Regions from separate parts of the Paenibacillus hunanensis genome, predicted to be linked through region 2. Evidence: a T-box and tRNA genes for the amino acid it is inferred to sense, from the RefSeq annotation. Region 2 holds a T-box; the other holds one or more tRNA genes.
What was found. A T-box is a leader RNA that pairs with one kind of tRNA and senses whether it is charged. The one in region 2 lies ahead of ileS (isoleucine--tRNA ligase), so its partner is inferred to be a tRNA-Ile.
Positions count from the first base shown of each region.

Region 1: it encodes a tRNA-Ile, which carries the amino acid that the T-box ahead of ileS (isoleucine--tRNA ligase) is inferred to sense. The anticodon was not compared.

Region 1 is NZ_CP139194.1:4,799,103-4,808,346, reverse strand. It holds gene SK066_RS19450 (glycosyl hydrolase family 18 protein) at 1-642, shown strand, start outside; gene SK066_RS19445 (nucleotidyltransferase-like protein) at 1,217-2,095, shown strand; gene SK066_RS19440 (hypothetical protein) at 2,387-2,896, opposite strand; rRNA gene SK066_RS19435 (16S ribosomal RNA) at 3,708-5,260, shown strand; rRNA gene rrf (5S ribosomal RNA) at 5,401-5,517, shown strand; tRNA gene SK066_RS19425 (tRNA-Ile) at 5,546-5,622, shown strand; tRNA gene SK066_RS19420 (tRNA-Ala) at 5,645-5,720, shown strand; rRNA gene SK066_RS19415 (23S ribosomal RNA) at 5,870-8,791, shown strand; rRNA gene rrf (5S ribosomal RNA) at 8,858-8,974, shown strand; tRNA gene SK066_RS19405 (tRNA-Asn) at 9,013-9,088, shown strand; tRNA gene SK066_RS19400 (tRNA-Ser) at 9,092-9,183, shown strand; tRNA gene SK066_RS19395 (tRNA-Glu) at 9,204-9,244, shown strand, end outside.
Region 2 is NZ_CP139194.1:1,948,533-1,957,776, reverse strand. It holds gene SK066_RS07910 (RluA family pseudouridine synthase) at 785-1,756, opposite strand; gene lspA (signal peptidase II) at 1,846-2,307, opposite strand; gene SK066_RS07900 (pentapeptide repeat-containing protein) at 2,492-3,055, opposite strand; gene ileS (isoleucine--tRNA ligase) at 3,476-6,571, opposite strand; T-box leader at 6,704-6,984, opposite strand; gene SK066_RS07890 (DivIVA domain-containing protein) at 7,215-7,808, opposite strand; gene SK066_RS07885 (YlmH family RNA-binding protein) at 8,126-8,908, opposite strand.

The sequences.
Region 1 (9,244 bases), 2.8 Mb from region 2:
AACATCGACTTTGAAAGTGTACACACCTCCGATGGTCCGAATGTGGTGCAATTTATCCGTGAGCTGAAGCCACTCGCCACGCAGAGTGATCTGGTGCTGTCGATGGATGTTACGCCCAAGTCCAATAGCGAGCTGTGGTCGAAGTTTCTCGATCGTCGTGCGCTAGCCCCTTCGCTAGATTATATGATGCTGATGGCGTATGACGAGCACTGGGCATCCAGCCCGCAAGCCGGTTCGGTCGCTTCGTTACCATGGGTAGAAAATGCCGTCCAGCGTGTGCTACAGGAGGATGAGGTGCCAGCAGATAAATTAATTCTGGGCGTCCCCCTCTATACACGCGTATGGACAGAGCAACAGACCAATGGCAAAACCAAAGTTTCTTCTCGCGCACTCGGCATGCAGCGCGTAGCTAATCTGATCAAAGAAAAAGGACTCCAGCCCGTCTATGATCAGACAACCGGACAAAACTATGTAGAGTACAAGGAAAACGGCGCGACCCAGAAAATATGGTTAGAGGATGAGGTATCTCTACAAGCACGCGTCCAACTAGCCAGCAAGCTAGGCCTTGCCGGCATCGCCTCCTGGACAAGAGGTCTAGGCGACGATCGAGCATGGAACGTACTCGACAATATTAAAAAGTAAGTAGCAAGCAGTTAGCATCACCAAAAGCTCAAAAGTTCAAGAACTCAAGAACTCAAGAACTCAAGAACTCAAGAACTCAAGAACTCAAGAACTCAAGAACTCAAGAACCCAAAACTTGCTACCCCAGCGATGTTTATTTATGTTAGTGAGTATTCTCGCTAATCAGACCATCCAACCAGCTCACATTCACTCCAGTCATCGATCCTAAATACATTCAGAACAGACGTATATTTAACAATAATTATTCAATAACAAACTTTAATAACAAACTTTAATAACAAACCATCCACATCAACACCACGCCATCCCCATCCATAACACGGCAGCTTTCTTCCATGAAAAAGGGAGACTGCCGTGTTTTTACATGTTTAAGCACGGACTCAGCCCCTATTCATGCGATAGCTTCATAGCTTATTCCCTAAATTTATTTCATGACTATGAAAATTCATAACCTGTTCGGCAGGAGAAAAAGAAGGGTTTGTAGAAATATGGACTGGTAAGAAGGCATACTGCCCGGAAAGTCCAACGACTAGAATTGCCATCCATATTTCGTTAAACGGATGAGGGGGATAACGTGGAATTAACCAACCTTTCTTTTCTTCATGAAAAGCGAAATAATCATCGGATCATCGGAGCTGTCGCTTCCCGCAAAACGAGCGGAAACTTTGACGGTTCATTGCTTCATGATTTCGATGTGTTGATTATTGTTGTATATCGTCAGCATGAGGACGAGGAAATCATAGAGCATCGCATGGATGCGAGTAATAAAAACATACAGGTGATCTATATCGATCGTCAGGTGCTGGAAAACGATACGATTACCGGTAGAAATCATATGATTGTCGAACAGTTTTTAAAAGGCGAGCTCATCTGGGATACCGACCGCGAACTAGAGCGTTTACGCAAGCAGTTTGCGCATTTTGAACGTCCATTGAGCGAGCGTCGCATTTTGCTAGAGTTTGCCAGATTTTTGGAGCTATATGTAGAAGCGAGACGCCATATGCAGCAGCAACAGGTGATGGATGCGTATAACTGCATTTTTCAGGCCCTTCCGTACTGGGCACGAATTGATCTGTGCGAAAAAGGCATTTATCCAGAAATGGCAGTATGGGAGCAAGTGAGAGAACATAAGCTGGATGTACACAAGCTGTATGAGCAGCTAGCCTTTAGTAACGAAACGATGGAGCAAAGGGTAGAGCTAGTCTTGCTAGCCTGCGAATTTTCCGTCATGTCCAAAATGAGTGAGTGCTCAGCATCATTGTTCCGTGTTCTCCGTAGCCGCCAACAGCCATGGAGCATCCGCGAGCTACTCGATCATCCAGAGCTATGTCATGTAGGCAGCCGACTATCCATGATCGTCCGCAAGCTCGTCTATCGCTCCTTGATCAAAGAAACAACCATCTGGAATCCAAAAGCAGGTGGCGAGCGAGAGATTCACTATTCGCTACACTAGCTTAATAGCCAAACAATTCGGCTAAGCATCCAGTCAAAAGTTCAAGCCAAATATCTAAAACAAAGCTCAACTCAAAAAGAGTGCCCGGTACTTACACTACCGAGCACTCTCTTTTATATTTACAATGATTTTTATATCCACAATAACCGTCAAATAACAACTCACCGATATCAAACAAAAAGACTACCTGTATTCTTCCAACTAGCTTACATATAACTGGCTCACATACTCCAGAGGAGCATCTACTCCATATCAAACCATCCACTTCCACACCTAACCTATCTAATCTCATTAAAATATAGCAAACACAACCCCAGCCTGCTCAGTCGCCGCTTTCTCAAACAACGTGAACACTTCATTCAAATGCGGCAATAGATAACCATCCACCACATCCTCATAAGTTTCATCCTCCTGAATCGAAAACATCAATGGCATAATCTGTGCCATATCCTCCATGCTATCCGCTGATCCCGGATTATCCAGATGCTCGCCAACATGCGTAGAGCTATGCTTCCATTCTTCAAAATGTATACGGTCCTGAAGAGACTCCGGCTGCTGAAGCTCATGTAGCTTCTCCGCAATATAAGCCACCTGCTCAGCAGGCAAATAGAATGTACCAAATTCCGTCAAGCTACTCTCTACATGATAAGCATTCGTTACAGGGACTACAGGTAGATCAGGAAACATAGCGGCAATCAGACTCCATGCCTTATCAATATCCAAATCCGGCTGTCCTGCGGCACCATCTAAAATCTGCTGCAAATTCCCTCGCTCTACAAAATAAGCTCCCGTCATACCCATATCAATCATCGCCTCCTATAGTTACGTGCCGTTTTTACATGAGTTCTATATCATTTATATCTGCCCTATCTTTAATAAAATAGGCTATTACCATTCACATAAACGCATCCCTACCCTATATATCACCACATCGCTTTACCAAGAAGAGTCATAGATAAAATAAACAACAAACACAATCAACTAATACTAGATAACTAGAGTAAGAACAGGAAGGATGAAAGTGAATTAAAGACGACAGTTGCCCGAGCTATAATTTACGCAACAAAGTAAAACAACGTAATCAAGAAACAATGATTTTCAGAAATTTTCAGAAAAATTAGCATCCCCAACGAAGAGAAAGAAGCATCCAAACAGATGATAAATAAATAGTTGACTTCTATAATTAAATTATGATAAATTATAAAACGTTCCGCTCAAACATCACATTGATGAAAACGAGCAGAATGGCTGAACTTCAAGGCTTTGTCGACATTATAAATGAATAGCTCAGTAAGAGCTTGAAAAAAAGTGTTGACACTCAGAAGTTCACATGATATATTATAAAAGTTGTCACAAACGAGTGACAATGAAAGAAAAGATATCATGAGCTTCCTTCGTGAAGCGCTTTGAAGTGAAAAACACTTCAAAAAAAGTGCTTGACGAAAGAAACACAACATGATATGATATAAGAGTTGCTGCGAGAGACACTGAGCGGCAACGAAAGAGTTTGATCTTTGAAAACTGAACAACGAGTGAGTGAAGAACTTCGGTTCTTCAAAATATAGAGAACAGCAATGTTCTCGCCAGCAACAAAATGAGCAAGTCAAACACTTTATTGGAGAGTTTGATCCTGGCTCAGGACGAACGCTGGCGGCGTGCCTAATACATGCAAGTCGAGCGGAGTCGATAGAAAGCTTGCTTTCTTGAGACTTAGCGGCGGACGGGTGAGTAACACGTAGGCAACCTGCCCTTTAGCCTGGGATAACTACCGGAAACGGTAGCTAATACCGGATACTTTCTTTTTCTGCATGGAAAGAGAACGAAAGACGGAGCAATCTGTCACTGAAGGATGGGCCTGCGGCGCATTAGCTAGTTGGTGGGGTAACGGCTCACCAAGGCGACGATGCGTAGCCGACCTGAGAGGGTGATCGGCCACACTGGGACTGAGACACGGCCCAGACTCCTACGGGAGGCAGCAGTAGGGAATCTTCCGCAATGGGCGAAAGCCTGACGGAGCAACGCCGCGTGAGTGATGAAGGTTTTCGGATCGTAAAGCTCTGTTGCCAGGGAAGAACGTCTTGGAGAGTAACTGCTCTGAGAGTGACGGTACCTGAGAAGAAAGCCCCGGCTAACTACGTGCCAGCAGCCGCGGTAATACGTAGGGGGCAAGCGTTGTCCGGAATTATTGGGCGTAAAGCGCGCGCAGGCGGCCGTTTAAGTCCGGTGTTTAATCCCGAAGCTCAACTTCGGGTCGCACTGGAAACTGGAGGGCTTGAGTGCAGAAGAGGAGAGTGGAATTCCACGTGTAGCGGTGAAATGCGTAGAGATGTGGAGGAACACCAGTGGCGAAGGCGACTCTCTGGGCTGTAACTGACGCTGAGGCGCGAAAGCGTGGGGAGCAAACAGGATTAGATACCCTGGTAGTCCACGCCGTAAACGATGAATGCTAGGTGTTAGGGGTTTCGATACCCTTGGTGCCGAAGTTAACACATTAAGCATTCCGCCTGGGGAGTACGGTCGCAAGACTGAAACTCAAAGGAATTGACGGGGACCCGCACAAGCAGTGGAGTATGTGGTTTAATTCGAAGCAACGCGAAGAACCTTACCAGGTCTTGACATCTGAATGACCGGTGCAGAGATGTGCCTTTTCTTCGGAACATTCAAGACAGGTGGTGCATGGTTGTCGTCAGCTCGTGTCGTGAGATGTTGGGTTAAGTCCCGCAACGAGCGCAACCCTTATGCTTAGTTGCCAGCACATCATGGTGGGCACTCTAAGCAGACTGCCGGTGACAAACCGGAGGAAGGTGGGGATGACGTCAAATCATCATGCCCCTTATGACCTGGGCTACACACGTACTACAATGGTCGGTACAACGGGAAGCAAAGCCGCGAGGTGGAGCCAATCCTTAAAAGCCGATCTCAGTTCGGATTGCAGGCTGCAACTCGCCTGCATGAAGTCGGAATTGCTAGTAATCGCGGATCAGCATGCCGCGGTGAATACGTTCCCGGGTCTTGTACACACCGCCCGTCACACCACGAGAGTTTGCAACACCCGAAGTCGGTGGGGTAACCGCAAGGAGCCAGCCGCCGAAGGTGGGGTAGATGATTGGGGTGAAGTCGTAACAAGGTAGCCGTATCGGAAGGTGCGGCTGGATCACCTCCTTTCTATGGAGAATCGTTTCCGGAGAGCGGAAACATTCAAATCTAAGTCGTTTAGGTAACTAGACGCGGGTCACTAGATTGACCGACACTCACCTCGTTGTTCAGTTTTGAGAGACTCAACTCTCGCCGAGATGGCATCATCGTTTGGTGGTGATGGCGGAGGGGTTCCACACGTACCCATCCCGAACACGACCGTTAAGCCCTCCAGCGCCAATGGTACTTGGACCGCAGGGTCCTGGGAGAGTAGGACGCCGCCAAGCGATGCATCTCAACACATCTTCATATTGTGGGCCCTTAGCTCAGTTGGTTAGAGCGCACCTCTGATAAGGGTGAGGTCGGTGGTTCGAGTCCACCAGGGCCCACCATTTATAACTTTATACTCCATATGGGGCCATAGCTCAGCTGGGAGAGCGCCTGCCTTGCAAGCAGGAGGTCAGCGGTTCGATCCCGCTTGGCTCCACCATTTATGCTTTAAACAAGTTGATCCTTGAAAACTGGATACCGAAACGAAACATCGCGTTTTAGAAACTGTTCTTAACTGACACTGTGCAAACAGGATCGGTCATGAATATGTAAGATATAGGTTCTTCCATTATGGAAGACCACCAACTAGGTTAAGCTAGTAAGAGCACACGGTGGATGCCTAGGCGCTAGGAGCCGATGAAGGACGTGGCGAACAACGATAAGGCCTCGGGGAGCTGTAAGCAAGCATTGATCCGGGGATGTCCGAATGGGGAAACCTGACTGGATTCATCTCCAGTTACTCACATCTGAATACATAGGGTGTGGAGAGGCAGACGAGGGGAACTGAAACATCTAAGTACCCTCAGGAAGAGAAAACAAGAGTGATTCCGTCAGTAGCGGCGAGCGAACGCGGAACAGCCTAAACCAGGAAGCTTGCTTCTTGGGGTTGTGGGACGTCTCTTTGGAGTGATAAAAGAGTTTGGTAGATGAAGAGGTCTGGAAAGGCCCGCCAGAGAAGGTGAAAGCCCTGTAGTTAAAATCAAGTTCTCTCCGAGACGGATCCCGAGTAGTGCGGGGCACGTGAAACCCCGTATGAATCTGCCAGGACCATCTGGTAAGGCTAAATACTCCCTAGCGACCGATAGTGAAGCAGTACCGTGAGGGAAAGGTGAAAAGGACCCCGGAAGGGGAGTGAAATAGAACCTGAAACCGTGTGCTTACAAAAAGTCAGAGCCCGATTAATGGGTGATGGCGTGCCTTTTGTAGAATGAACCGGCGAGTTACGTTCCCGTGCAAGGTTAAGGTGAGAAGCCGGAGCCGCAGCGAAAGCGAGTCTGAATAGGGCGACTTAGTACGTGGACGTAGACCCGAAACCGGGTGATCTACCCCTGTCCAGGATGAAGGTACGGTAACACGTACTGGAGGTCCGAACCCACGCACGTTGAAAAGTGCGGGGATGAGGTGGGGGTAGCGGAGAAATTCCAATCGAACTCGGAGATAGCTGGTTCTCCCCGAAATAGCTTTAGGGCTAGCCTCGGAAGATGAGTCGCGGAGGTAGAGCACTGATTGGGTGCGGGGCCCGCAAGGGTTACCAAGCTCAGTCAAACTCCGAATGCCGCAGACTTTATTCCGGGAGTCAGACAGTGGGTGCTAAGGTCCATTGTCAAAAGGGAAACAGCCCAGACCATCAGCTAAGGTCCCCAAGTGTGTGTTAAGTGGGAAAGGATGTGAAGTTGCACAGACAACCAGGATGTTGGCTTAGAAGCAGCCACCATTTAAAGAGTGCGTAATAGCTCACTGGTCGAGTGACTTTGCGCCGAAAATGTAACGGGGCTAAACACACCACCGAAGCTATGGCTTGATGCTTGCATCAGGGGTAGGGGAGCGTTGAATTGAGGTTGAAGGTATACCGTAAGGAGTGCTGGACACAATTCAAGTGAGAATGCCGGTATGAGTAACGAAAAGATCAGTGAGAATCTGATCCGCCGAAAACCTAAGGGTTCCTGAGGAAGGCTCGTCCTCTCAGGGTAAGTCGGGACCTAAGGCGAGGCCGAAAGGCGTAGTCGACGGACAACAGGTTGAAATTCCTGTACCACCGAGAGCCGCTATGAGCAACGGGGTGACGCAGGAGGGTAGTGACGCAGGCTGATGGATGCCTGTCTAAGCAGTGAGACTGGTGTGTAGGTAAATCCGCACACTTTAAGGTCAGGCTGTGATGGGGAGCGAAAATTACAGTAGCGAAGGTCATGATCTCACACTGCCAAGAAAAGCCTCTAGCCAGGAAGCAGGTGCCCGTACCGTAAACCGACACAGGTAGGTGAGAAGAGAATTCTAAGGCGCGCGGAAGAACTCTCGTTAAGGAACTCGGCAAAATGACCCCGTAACTTCGGGAGAAGGGGTGCCCCGGTAGTGTGAATAGCACGAGGGGGCCGCAGTGAAAAGGCCCAAGCGACTGTTTAGCAAAAACACAGGTCTGTGCGAAGCCGCAAGGCGAAGTATACGGGCTGACGCCTGCCCGGTGCTGGAAGGTTAAGGGGAGTGGTTAGCGCAAGCGAAGCTATGAACCGAAGCCCCAGTAAACGGCGGCCGTAACTATAACGGTCCTAAGGTAGCGAAATTCCTTGTCAGGTAAATTCTGACCCGCACGAATGGCGTAACGATTTGGGCGCTGTCTCAACGAGAGATCCGGTGAAATTTTAATACCTGTGAAGATGCAGGTTACCCGCGACAAGACGGAAAGACCCCATGGAGCTTTACTGCAGCTTGATATTGAACTGGGGTGCGATTTGTACAGGATAGGTGGGAGCCTAGGAAGAGGGAGCGCAAGCTTCCTCGGAGGCGCCGTTGGGATACCACCCTGATCGCATCTGAGTTCTAACCTGGTACCGTGATCCGGTACGGGGACCGTGTCAGGTGGGCAGTTTGACTGGGGCGGTCGCCTCCTAAAATGTAACGGAGGCGCCCTAAGGTTCCCTCAGAATGGTTGGAAATCATTCGAAGAGTGCAAAGGCAAAAGGGAGCTTGACTGCGAGACCTACAAGTCGAGCAGGGACGAAAGTCGGGCTTAGTGATCCGGTGGTACCGCATGGAAGGGCCATCGCTCAACGGATAAAAGCTACCCTGGGGATAACAGGCTTATCTCCCCCAAGAGTCCACATCGACGGGGAGGTTTGGCACCTCGATGTCGGCTCATCGCATCCTGGGGCTGAAGTAGGTCCCAAGGGTTGGGCTGTTCGCCCATTAAAGCGGTACGCGAGCTGGGTTCAGAACGTCGTGAGACAGTTCGGTCCCTATCTGTCGTGGGCGTAGGAAATTTGAGAGGAGCTGTCCTTAGTACGAGAGGACCGGGATGGACGCACCGCTGGTGTACCAGTTGTTCCGCCAGGAGCATCGCTGGGTAGCTACGTGCGGAAGGGATAAGCGCTGAAAGCATCTAAGCGTGAAGCCCCCCTCAAGATGAGATTTCCCAATATGTAAGACCCCTTGAAGACGACGAGGTAGATAGGTTGGAGGTGGAAGTGCAGCAATGCATGGAGCTGACCAATACTAATCGGTCGAGGGCTTATCCTATTTTTCTAAACACGCGATGATTCGTTTCGGATTCAGTTTTCAGGTGATCAACCTGTAGCAAGAACGTTTGGTGATGATGGCGGAGGGGTTCCACACGTACCCATCCCGAACACGACCGTTAAGCCCTCCAGCGCCAATGGTACTTGGACCGCAGGGTCCTGGGAGAGTAGGACGTCGCCAAGCGAAGAGTAAGACCTTCCGCTCTGTAGAGCGGACAATATTCCCTGATAGCTCAGTTGGTAGAGCACTCGACTGTTAATCGAGTTGTCACAGGTTCGAGTCCTGTTCGGGGAGCCATATGGAGAGGTGTCCGAGTTGGCCGAAGGAGCACGATTGGAAATCGTGTAGGCGTCACAAGCGTCTCGAGGGTTCGAATCCCTCTCTCTCCGCCATAATGCTTCTTTTATAGTAAGGCCCGTTGGTCAAGGGGTTAAGACACCTCCCTTTCACGGA
Region 2 (9,244 bases):
TCAGGTTTATGTTGCTTACACCTAAGGCCCCGTGGTTAACAGGCATACCGTCGTATGGTTATGCTGCATGCTCCTGTGCTGTTATTGCGATACCATTCGAAAACAGGGCATAAAAAAACTCCCTGCCCCGAACGGCAAGGAGTGTGCAGTCATCTACCAGCGGTTATGACTGTCATACTTCGACGCACTGCACCATCACCACTCCAGCGGAGGGTGTACTTGCAGTGAACATCATTCACGTTACCTTGCCAGTCTCACGGGACTGAATTAAAGGTGCTTATTCATCTGAACTGAATTATGACAGAAGCGGGCAGGGTTGTCAACCTTGTAAATGCAGAGGACGATATAGGGTTCTTGTATGAAGATGGATAAGCTAACTTGAATGATGAGGGATCGCATCAATCACTTCGGGAAGGAATAAGGGACAGACTCCCGTCTCGCACAGGAATCTACGAACTGGGAGCAAATGTAGATTCCTGTGCTCAAAAGTCGTCCTTTCCCTTATTTCCTTCCCTTCGTTATGTGCGCTTTTGATACATACGAATTTGCTTCCATGCTCTAGCTAGTCAGATTAGTTACCTAAGCGGCATACATAACTATATAAAAAAAGGACTGAGGGTATATAGAGTAACAACCAGAAAGCTATGAATATAGAACGAGCATCACATCCGTATAGAGAATATTGTATGATTTCATACACAGCGAACACAGCAAAAAAAGACCGACTTCTCTCATTTGAGATCGTCGGTCTTTCCCATTATAGCTATATTAAATTGATCTAATATCAGCGATTACGCAGGGCGAACAATTCCTGTTCCATATCATCTGGCAATGGAGCATGGAATTCCAAATACTCCCCTGTTGTTGGATGCACAAATCCGAGCACCGCTGCATGCAATGCCTGACCTTTGACAAATGAAGCCTTCGCACGCACACGTCCATACATCGGATCACCAACAAGCGGATGATCGATAAACTTCATATGCACACGAATCTGGTGGGTACGTCCAGTCTCCAGACGCAGCTCCACTACAGTAAAATCGCCAAAGCGTTCGTTTACAGCAAAATGAGTAACTGCATGCTTGCCGTTTTTCTCTGTTACGGTAAACATTTTACGGTTTTGCGATGCACGTCCGATCGGCGCATCAATCGTACCGTGATCATGCTCGACATTACCGTGGACCAGCGCGATATATTTACGTGTAACCGAGTGATCTTTCAGCTGAGCAGACAGCGATGCATGGGCTTTATCGTTTTTGGCTGCCATCAGCAGACCGCTCGTATCCTTATCGATACGGTGAACGATACCTGGACGTAGCTCGCCATTAATGCCTGACAGATCGGTGCAATGGTACATCAATGCGTTGACCATTGTACCGGAATAATGACCAGCCGCTGGATGCACGACCATCCCACTCGGCTTGTTGATCACGATCAAGTCGGAATCCTCATAAACGATATCGAGTGGAATATTTTCAGGTTGCAGCTCTGTAGCGGAAGGGCCAGGAACACGCACAACTACCTGCTCACCCTCAGCAAGCTTGCGATTCGCCTTTACGGGTTGTCCATTGACCATCACATGCTGATCGGCGATCCAGCCTTGAATCTGCGAACGGGAAATGCCCTCTGGCATACGATCGGTAATGTATTTATCAATACGCGCCTTCGCATCCTCTGCATCCACTGTCCATTCCAGTGTCTCTAGCTCCGTATCGTCTTCATCGGACAGATCATCTACCAGTGCCGAATCCAGCAGCTGGCTTTCCTGTTCCTCTACGTGCGATGCACGTTCTTGTTCTTTTTCATGATTACTCAATTGTTCTTCTCCTCTTTCCTGCGGGCATACTACTTCTTCTCACGACGCATATCGATGATCGCGTCCAGAATGATTAATGCCACCCCGACCACGATGCATGAATCTGCAACGTTGAAGATCGGGAAGGTGTAGCTGCCAAAATTAAACTGAAAGAAATCAACGACCTCTCCCATACGTGCACGATCTATAAAGTTACCGATCGCTCCACCCAGCACAAGCGATAATGCAACAGGCAGCAGCTTATCCGGCCGAGATTTTACCTTTTGAATGTACCATACGAGCGCAACAACAACTGCAATCGTAATAACAATGAAAAACCAGCGCTGATTTTGCAAAATACCAAAAGCTGCTCCCTGATTCCGGTGCGATGTAATCATAAAAAAGTCGCCAATCACCGGAATTTGCTCTCTCAGCTCCATCCGCGTTGCCACGAAATATTTACTGATCTGGTCGATAATAATAGCCACGAGCGCAATTACATAATAGATCACGTTCATCCTCCACCCTGTTTGTTCAATCCCTGTGCTGGCGGCAGCGGAGCGCACTACATTCTGTCCGATTGCATCGTAAACACAGCTTTTCTTATTGTAGCATAGGGGGCAGAGTGCGTCTATTGAACGAAGCATGTTAAGGATGAACTCCCACTCCCAAAATATATTTCTTACACACTATACCTCATGTATGATGAAGCTTTGTATTATCAGGCAAAGTACACGTATCCAGCTGACAATCTCGAAAATCTACCTCCTGCAAAATCGCTTCCGAAAAATCAACATTGTGCATCCTGTTAGGCTTAGCTCCCACTGTCAAATCACTATTATACTTCCCATGAAATGTAACGTCCTTCAATTTGCCGATAAATTGGCAATGCGCAAACGAGCTGGCTTTAAAGTCAATCTGATTCAGCTTGCACTGTTGAAATCGGCACTCCACAAATTCAGGTCGATAAAAATATCCTTTACGAAAATTACATGTATCAAATATACAGCTTGTGAAGACACCTCCATGCGCACCAATCGTAGCCTCCGTCAGATCGACCCGTTTAAACTGACAATTCGTAAAATCACATCCATACAAACGGGCATCTCCAAAACGAGTCCGATCAAAAATACAATTGATGAAATGCACCGCTGTACAAATCGGCGCATTCAGGTCGATCAGCGTAAAATCCTGTTTTTCGATGGTCAGTCCCTCGATCCTACGCTTTAATTCCCATGTCTCTCGATATGTAATAGCCATGACTATAACCTCCTTATGGAAAATTTATAATGACGCTATTTGGTGAATTTCATTTGTATATCTACCACTATCTCTGTGTCTGTATAGTTCTCTTTCTCTTTCTCTTTCTCTTTCTCTTTCTCTTTCTCTGCAAAATTATGTATAGATCAAATCCTCTTTGTCTTATTATACCCTGTACTTCTACACAAGCTGAATAAGATATATAAAAAACCTGCCGTCATCCAGCATCCATACGACTTGATGGATACAAGGACAACGACAGGCTCAGCAGCAGCTGGCTAATTTATTTCTAAATCATCCAATGGATTACATTAGAAATAACTAGCCACCTCATGGTTTAGCTTGCTTTACTTCATTTTAAATCATTTCATTTTGAATCCCTGCGCTCTATCACTTTCCATATCACTTACTACAATTCAATCAAGAAACGTGAATACCCGCTTTTTGACCTACCAGCTCGACTTGCTCCATACCTTCTACTTCACCGAAGGTCACATCGGTAACGAGTACATTTTCACGCAGAACGCTATCAAATGCCTCGATCGCTGCGCGCAGCTCATCGCTCACATTCAGCGTCAGATGAACGTATTTCTCGATTGGCAGATCCAGCTTTTTACGATAATCCTGTACCGTACGGACAACCTCACGCACCCAGCCCTCTTGCTCCAGCTCTGGTGTGATATCGGTATTCAGCGCTACAGTCAGACCGTAACCGGATGCGGATGCAAAGCCGGATTTCGCCTTTTTCTCCACCAGCAGCTCTTCGCTTGTGACATGCAGTTCTTCACCTTCTGGCGAAGTTACGTTCAGCACGCCTGCTTGTACAACATGGCGTGTCTCTTCCGCTGTCATCTCTTTGAAGAAGTTTTGCAGGAAACCGACATTTTTGCCGTACTTTTTACCCGCTACTTTCAGGTTCAGCTTGAAGCTAAAATCAACAAAGCCCGCATCATCATGCTCAGTACGGATGCCCTTCACATTGATCTCGTCCTTGATGATCTCTTCATAGCTTGCCAGATCAAAGTCTTTATCGAGCGATACGATCAGCTCGGACAGCGGCTGACGGTTTTTGATTCCTGTTTCATTACGTACGTTACGTGCCAGCTCAACGATACGGCGAGCTGTTTCCATATCGCGCTCCAGCTCCGCATCGATCAATGCTTCATTGGCAACTGGATAATCATCCATATGCACGCTCTCACCATTGCTCAGGTTCAGATAGATATCTTCTGCCAGCATTGGTGTAAATGGTGCCAGCAGCTTCGCTGTAGTGAGCAGCACCTCGGTCAGCGTACGATACGCATCCAGCTTGTCTTCCGTCAAGCCTGCACCCCAGAAGCGATCACGGGAACGACGGATATACCAGTTACTCAGCTCATCAACAAATGCTTCGATTGCTTTGGATGAGTTCAGATAATCATTTACCGCAAGTGCCTTGTCAACAACAATGATCAAGCTGTTCAGACGGGAAACGATCCAGCGATCCAGCTTGTGCTCAGATGGCTGGAATGGATGCTCCGCCGGGTCAAAGCCATCGATCGTCGCATACAGCGTCAGGAACGCATGTGTGTTCACGAGTGTATCCACAAGCTTGGACTTCGCTTCACCAACAATCCCTTTGGAGAAACGCTTGCTGTTCCAAGGGGCGCTGTCAGACAGGAGCGCCCAGCGGAATGCATCGGTGCCATACTCTTCGATGACTTCCCACGGATCGATAACATTCCCTTTGGATTTGGACATTTTTTGACCGTTTTCGTCGAGTACGTGTCCGGTTGCCATAACTGCTTTATACGGCGCTTGTCCTGTCAGCAATGTAGATACCGCAAGCAGACTGTAGAACCAGCCACGCGTCTGGTCAATCCCTTCGCAGATCATATCAGCAGGGTATTGCTGCTTGAACACATCTTCATTTTCAAATGGATAGTGCTGTTGAGCGAAAGGCATCGAGCCGCTATCGAACCAGACGTCAATGACCTCTGGTGTACGTTTCATTTCGTACTGTCCGCAGGAGCTACGTACTTTGACTTCATCTACATAAGGCTTGTGCAGCTCCAGATCCTCTGGCACGTCACCAATTGCGCGCTCACGCAGCTCGGCAATGCTATGCGGTGCGAATTGCTCGCCCGTCTCTTCGCATACCCATACGTTAAGCGGTGTACCCCAGTAACGATCACGGCTGATATTCCAGTCGACCAGATCCTCAAGGAATTTACCGAAGCGTCCTTCACGAACATGACCTGGATACCAGGTAACATCGTTGTTGTTGGCAATCAGCTGATCCTTGATTGCTGTAGTCTGGATAAACCAGCTGTCCATTGCATAGTAGAGCAGCGGTGTATCACAACGCCAGCAGAATGGATAGCTGTGCTCATAACGCTCTTTGCTGAACAGTGTGCCATGCTCCGACAGATACTTGATGATGTCTACATCGCAGTCTTTGACAAAGCGTCCAGCAAAATCAGTGACCTGCGGTACGAATTTACCTTCCAGATCAACCAGATTGACGAAACTGATGCCATTCTCACGACATACACGATAGTCATCTTCACCGTGTGCAGGTGCCATGTGAACGATACCTGTACCACTTGCATCGGTAACGAAGCTTGCACCCAGCACGATATTGGTTTTCTCTGCCTGGATATAGTTGAATGGAGCATCATAAGTTTGACCTACCAGCTCAGAACCTGGCAGTGTGCTGAGCACTTCATACTCGGCTTTGATCGGCTCCATTACTTTTTCAACAAGGTTTTTCGCAACGATGTACACTTCGCCATTTTGACGTACACGTGCGTATTCCATGTCCGGGTTCACCGCCAGTGCAACGTGAGACGGCAATGTCCAAGGAGTCGTCGTCCATGCCAGTACGAATTCGCCGCTACTATGCAGCTTGAACTTTGCAGTCGCACTCAGGTCTTTCACGTCTTTGTAGCCCTGTGCAACTTCGTGCGAGCTCAGTGTCGTCTGGCAGGAAGGACAATATGGGCTTACGCGGTGACCGCGATACATGAGCCCTTTATCATGAATCGTTGCGAGGATGTTCCATACACTCTCAATATAGCCATTGTTCAGTGTGATATACGGATGATCCATATCTGTCCAGTAGCCGATTGCTTCTGTCAGATCGCGCCACTGCTGTTCATATTCAAATACACTTGCTTTGCATTCGTTGATGAATTTCTCAACGCCATAATCCTCGATCTCCCATTTGTGCGAGATACCGAGCTTTTTCTGTACACCGAGCTCAACAGGCAGACCGTGTGTATCCCAGCCTGCTTTACGTACAACGCGATAGCCCTTCATCGTGTTATAACGACCGATAAAGTCTTTGATTACACGACCCAGTACGTGACCGATATGCGGCTTTCCGTTCGCTGTTGGCGGGCCTTCATAAAAAACAAAGTTCGGTTTGCCTTCGCGGCTCTCGATGGAGCGCTGGAATGTACGCTCCTCTTTCCATTTGTTCAGCATGCGCAAATCGCGTGCACGTGCTTTCTCTTTCACATCTACTCTTTGCATGTTTCCCCATCCTTTCTCCAATTCGAACCATGATGAATCTGTCCGTGCAGCAGGATCGCTTTCGCCATCCGATTCCCCTTATGCATCAGCTGTCTGATCACTAGCCAAAACGTCAAAAAAACCCCGTCCCTGGAAAGGGACGAGGTTGCTCGCGTTACCACCCTTGTTTCATCACAATAGGTTAAGAATTCCGTTCTGCTACACAGACGTATTCTTCCTATCATAATGACACTTATGCCCGCACGATTCATGCGGCGCCCTGATAACGGCAGGCAATCCGGCTTGGCTTACTGAATAGGTTCAGCCGCGCTTCTCCGGGGAGATTTTCCATAGCTCGTCGTTTATTGGCTTGCACCAACCGCCAACTCTCTACAAACGATCATAGCCTGTACTGGCCCCATCACAGAATGTATGCAACTATACTACGGTGCAGAAGCAAGCTCCTGTTACCGAGTCGTTTCGAAGTGACGCCTTCCAAAAAAACGTCATGGTCATAAAATATTTATATCGCTTCCTCTGCAAAATGTCAACCATTTGCCATAGGGCTGTATAAATAGATTCGCTATCCTTCATCCCTCAGCTCCAACGTGGCATCACCGGATCAGCTACCGTGGAACGAGGTGATCCTGCATCATGTAGCCGCTTAGTAGAGATCGCCACTTACCGAACGATTTTCTTCCGGCTCGCGCTCGTCCTGACGTTCACGATTCCACTGCTCACGGTCGCGCTCATTGCGCTCCTGACGCTCACTGCTTGTACGCTCCAGCTCGCGAGTTTGATTTTCCAATGCGTCCCAGCCGTCCTGACTGAGCAGCTCCAGCTGTGCCTCAACCAGTGTCCGGAAACGAGTACGATAGATCGAAGCCTGCTTTTTAAGCTCTTCCACTTCCATCGACACCTTGCGCGCCTTCGACAGCGACTCATTAATAATACGATCCGCATTTTTCTCGGATTCTTTAATAATGAGCTGCGCTTCCTTCTTGGCGTTGTTCTTCACCTCATCCGCTGCTTCCTGAGCAACGATGATCGTTTTACTCAGTGTCTCCTCCAGATTCGCAAAATGATCCAGACGCTCCTGCACAGCAAGCAGCTGATTTTGCAAATCCTTGTTTTCGCGAATCAGTCCCTCATAATCCTTGATTACCTGATCGAGAAACTCATTCACTTCATCTTCGTCATAACCACGCAGCCGACGCGAAAATTCCTTATTATGTATATCCAGCGGGGTTAATGGCATGGATAGACACCTCCTATGATATTAGGCCGTTGAATTGCCTTTTGTATTGTTATCATACTGTATTTCAGCATCGTTGAACACTAGCTTACTACCGAAATGAATAACATGATAACGATATCGGCAGCATGCCGCCTATTGTGAAGCCCGTATTCCTATATATACCGCCAGACCGTGCCTGAACGACATCGTATCGACCATACGGAATCAGCTGGACGCATGCCGCGATCCTTTTGTATATACACCGATATGTGGTTCCATTGAAACAACACGGGCTCTTTTATATATTCAGCATCGCCTCGTTATATTCCTGCCGACGCTTACACGAATTTCCCGATTTTCACGCGGTAACGGCCTTTTTTTGTAATACCTTCCAGCTCCAGCACCTTGAAGCGTCCCATTCCCTGTACCGATACTACATCGCCTTCTTTGAGCGCATGAGAAGGATCTTCCTCTGGCTTCCAGTTGACCTTACAACGCCCAGCCTTGATCGGTACGAGTATTTTACTGCGACTTAGTCGATACACATCGCTGGCGATACCATCCAGTCGCATCGAAGCGACAGATAGCTCCATCGTTTGCAGCTCCTGCTTAGCGGCACGTAATTGCTCAATCGGTAATAGACTGGTCATCACATGTAGTCTGTGTACCTGATTCATATTCAAATTAAGATACGATGCAATCTCTGTAGCAACGACGGTATGACAGCCATCATCCAGGACATGAATATCGCCAATCTTGTCGCGCTTCATTCCCAGTCCAAGCAGCGAGCCCATATAATCGCCATGCTCCAGCTCGGTAAAACGTTGCCCTTCTGGTGTAATCTCCAGCACCGTCAGCTGCATATCTTCCTGCGATAGATCCGCATAATCCGGTGCAATTAATGCACGTCTACGCTCTGCATGCTCCGATCCACCCTCCAGTCGGATCTGCACATCGGGCTCACGAGCCGCCAGTGTGGACAATATATACGCCTGACGCGGATCAAGAAAATCCGTCAGCTTCTGTTCATGATAATGGGCGGCATTCTCAATCCACTCGGCTGCCCGTTCCACAAATTCTCGCTCGTCTGGATGAAAATGACTAAAAATGGTTTTGTTCATACCTGCTAACTACCTTTCCTCCAGACCGCTGTATAGATGATGTACAATGACCTTTTACGCTGATACTTTTCACTCTGATATCTGGTCTATATCATCTATTCCATTCAGCAGCTGTCTCTTTGATAAAATTAATCATTATATAAAGCTTGAATGACTGAATAGGTGGCCCATGGGTTGAGTGCGAATTAGCCTATCCCTCTTCTGTTGACCCAGCTATCATCTATTCCAAGCAAGGCCCACCCAAAACAAAGCCTATCCAAAGCAAAAAGCCGAAGCATGCAGCAGAGCAACAGTCCCGCTATTGTCTGCTTGGTGCTTCAGCTTTGAATCCTTACA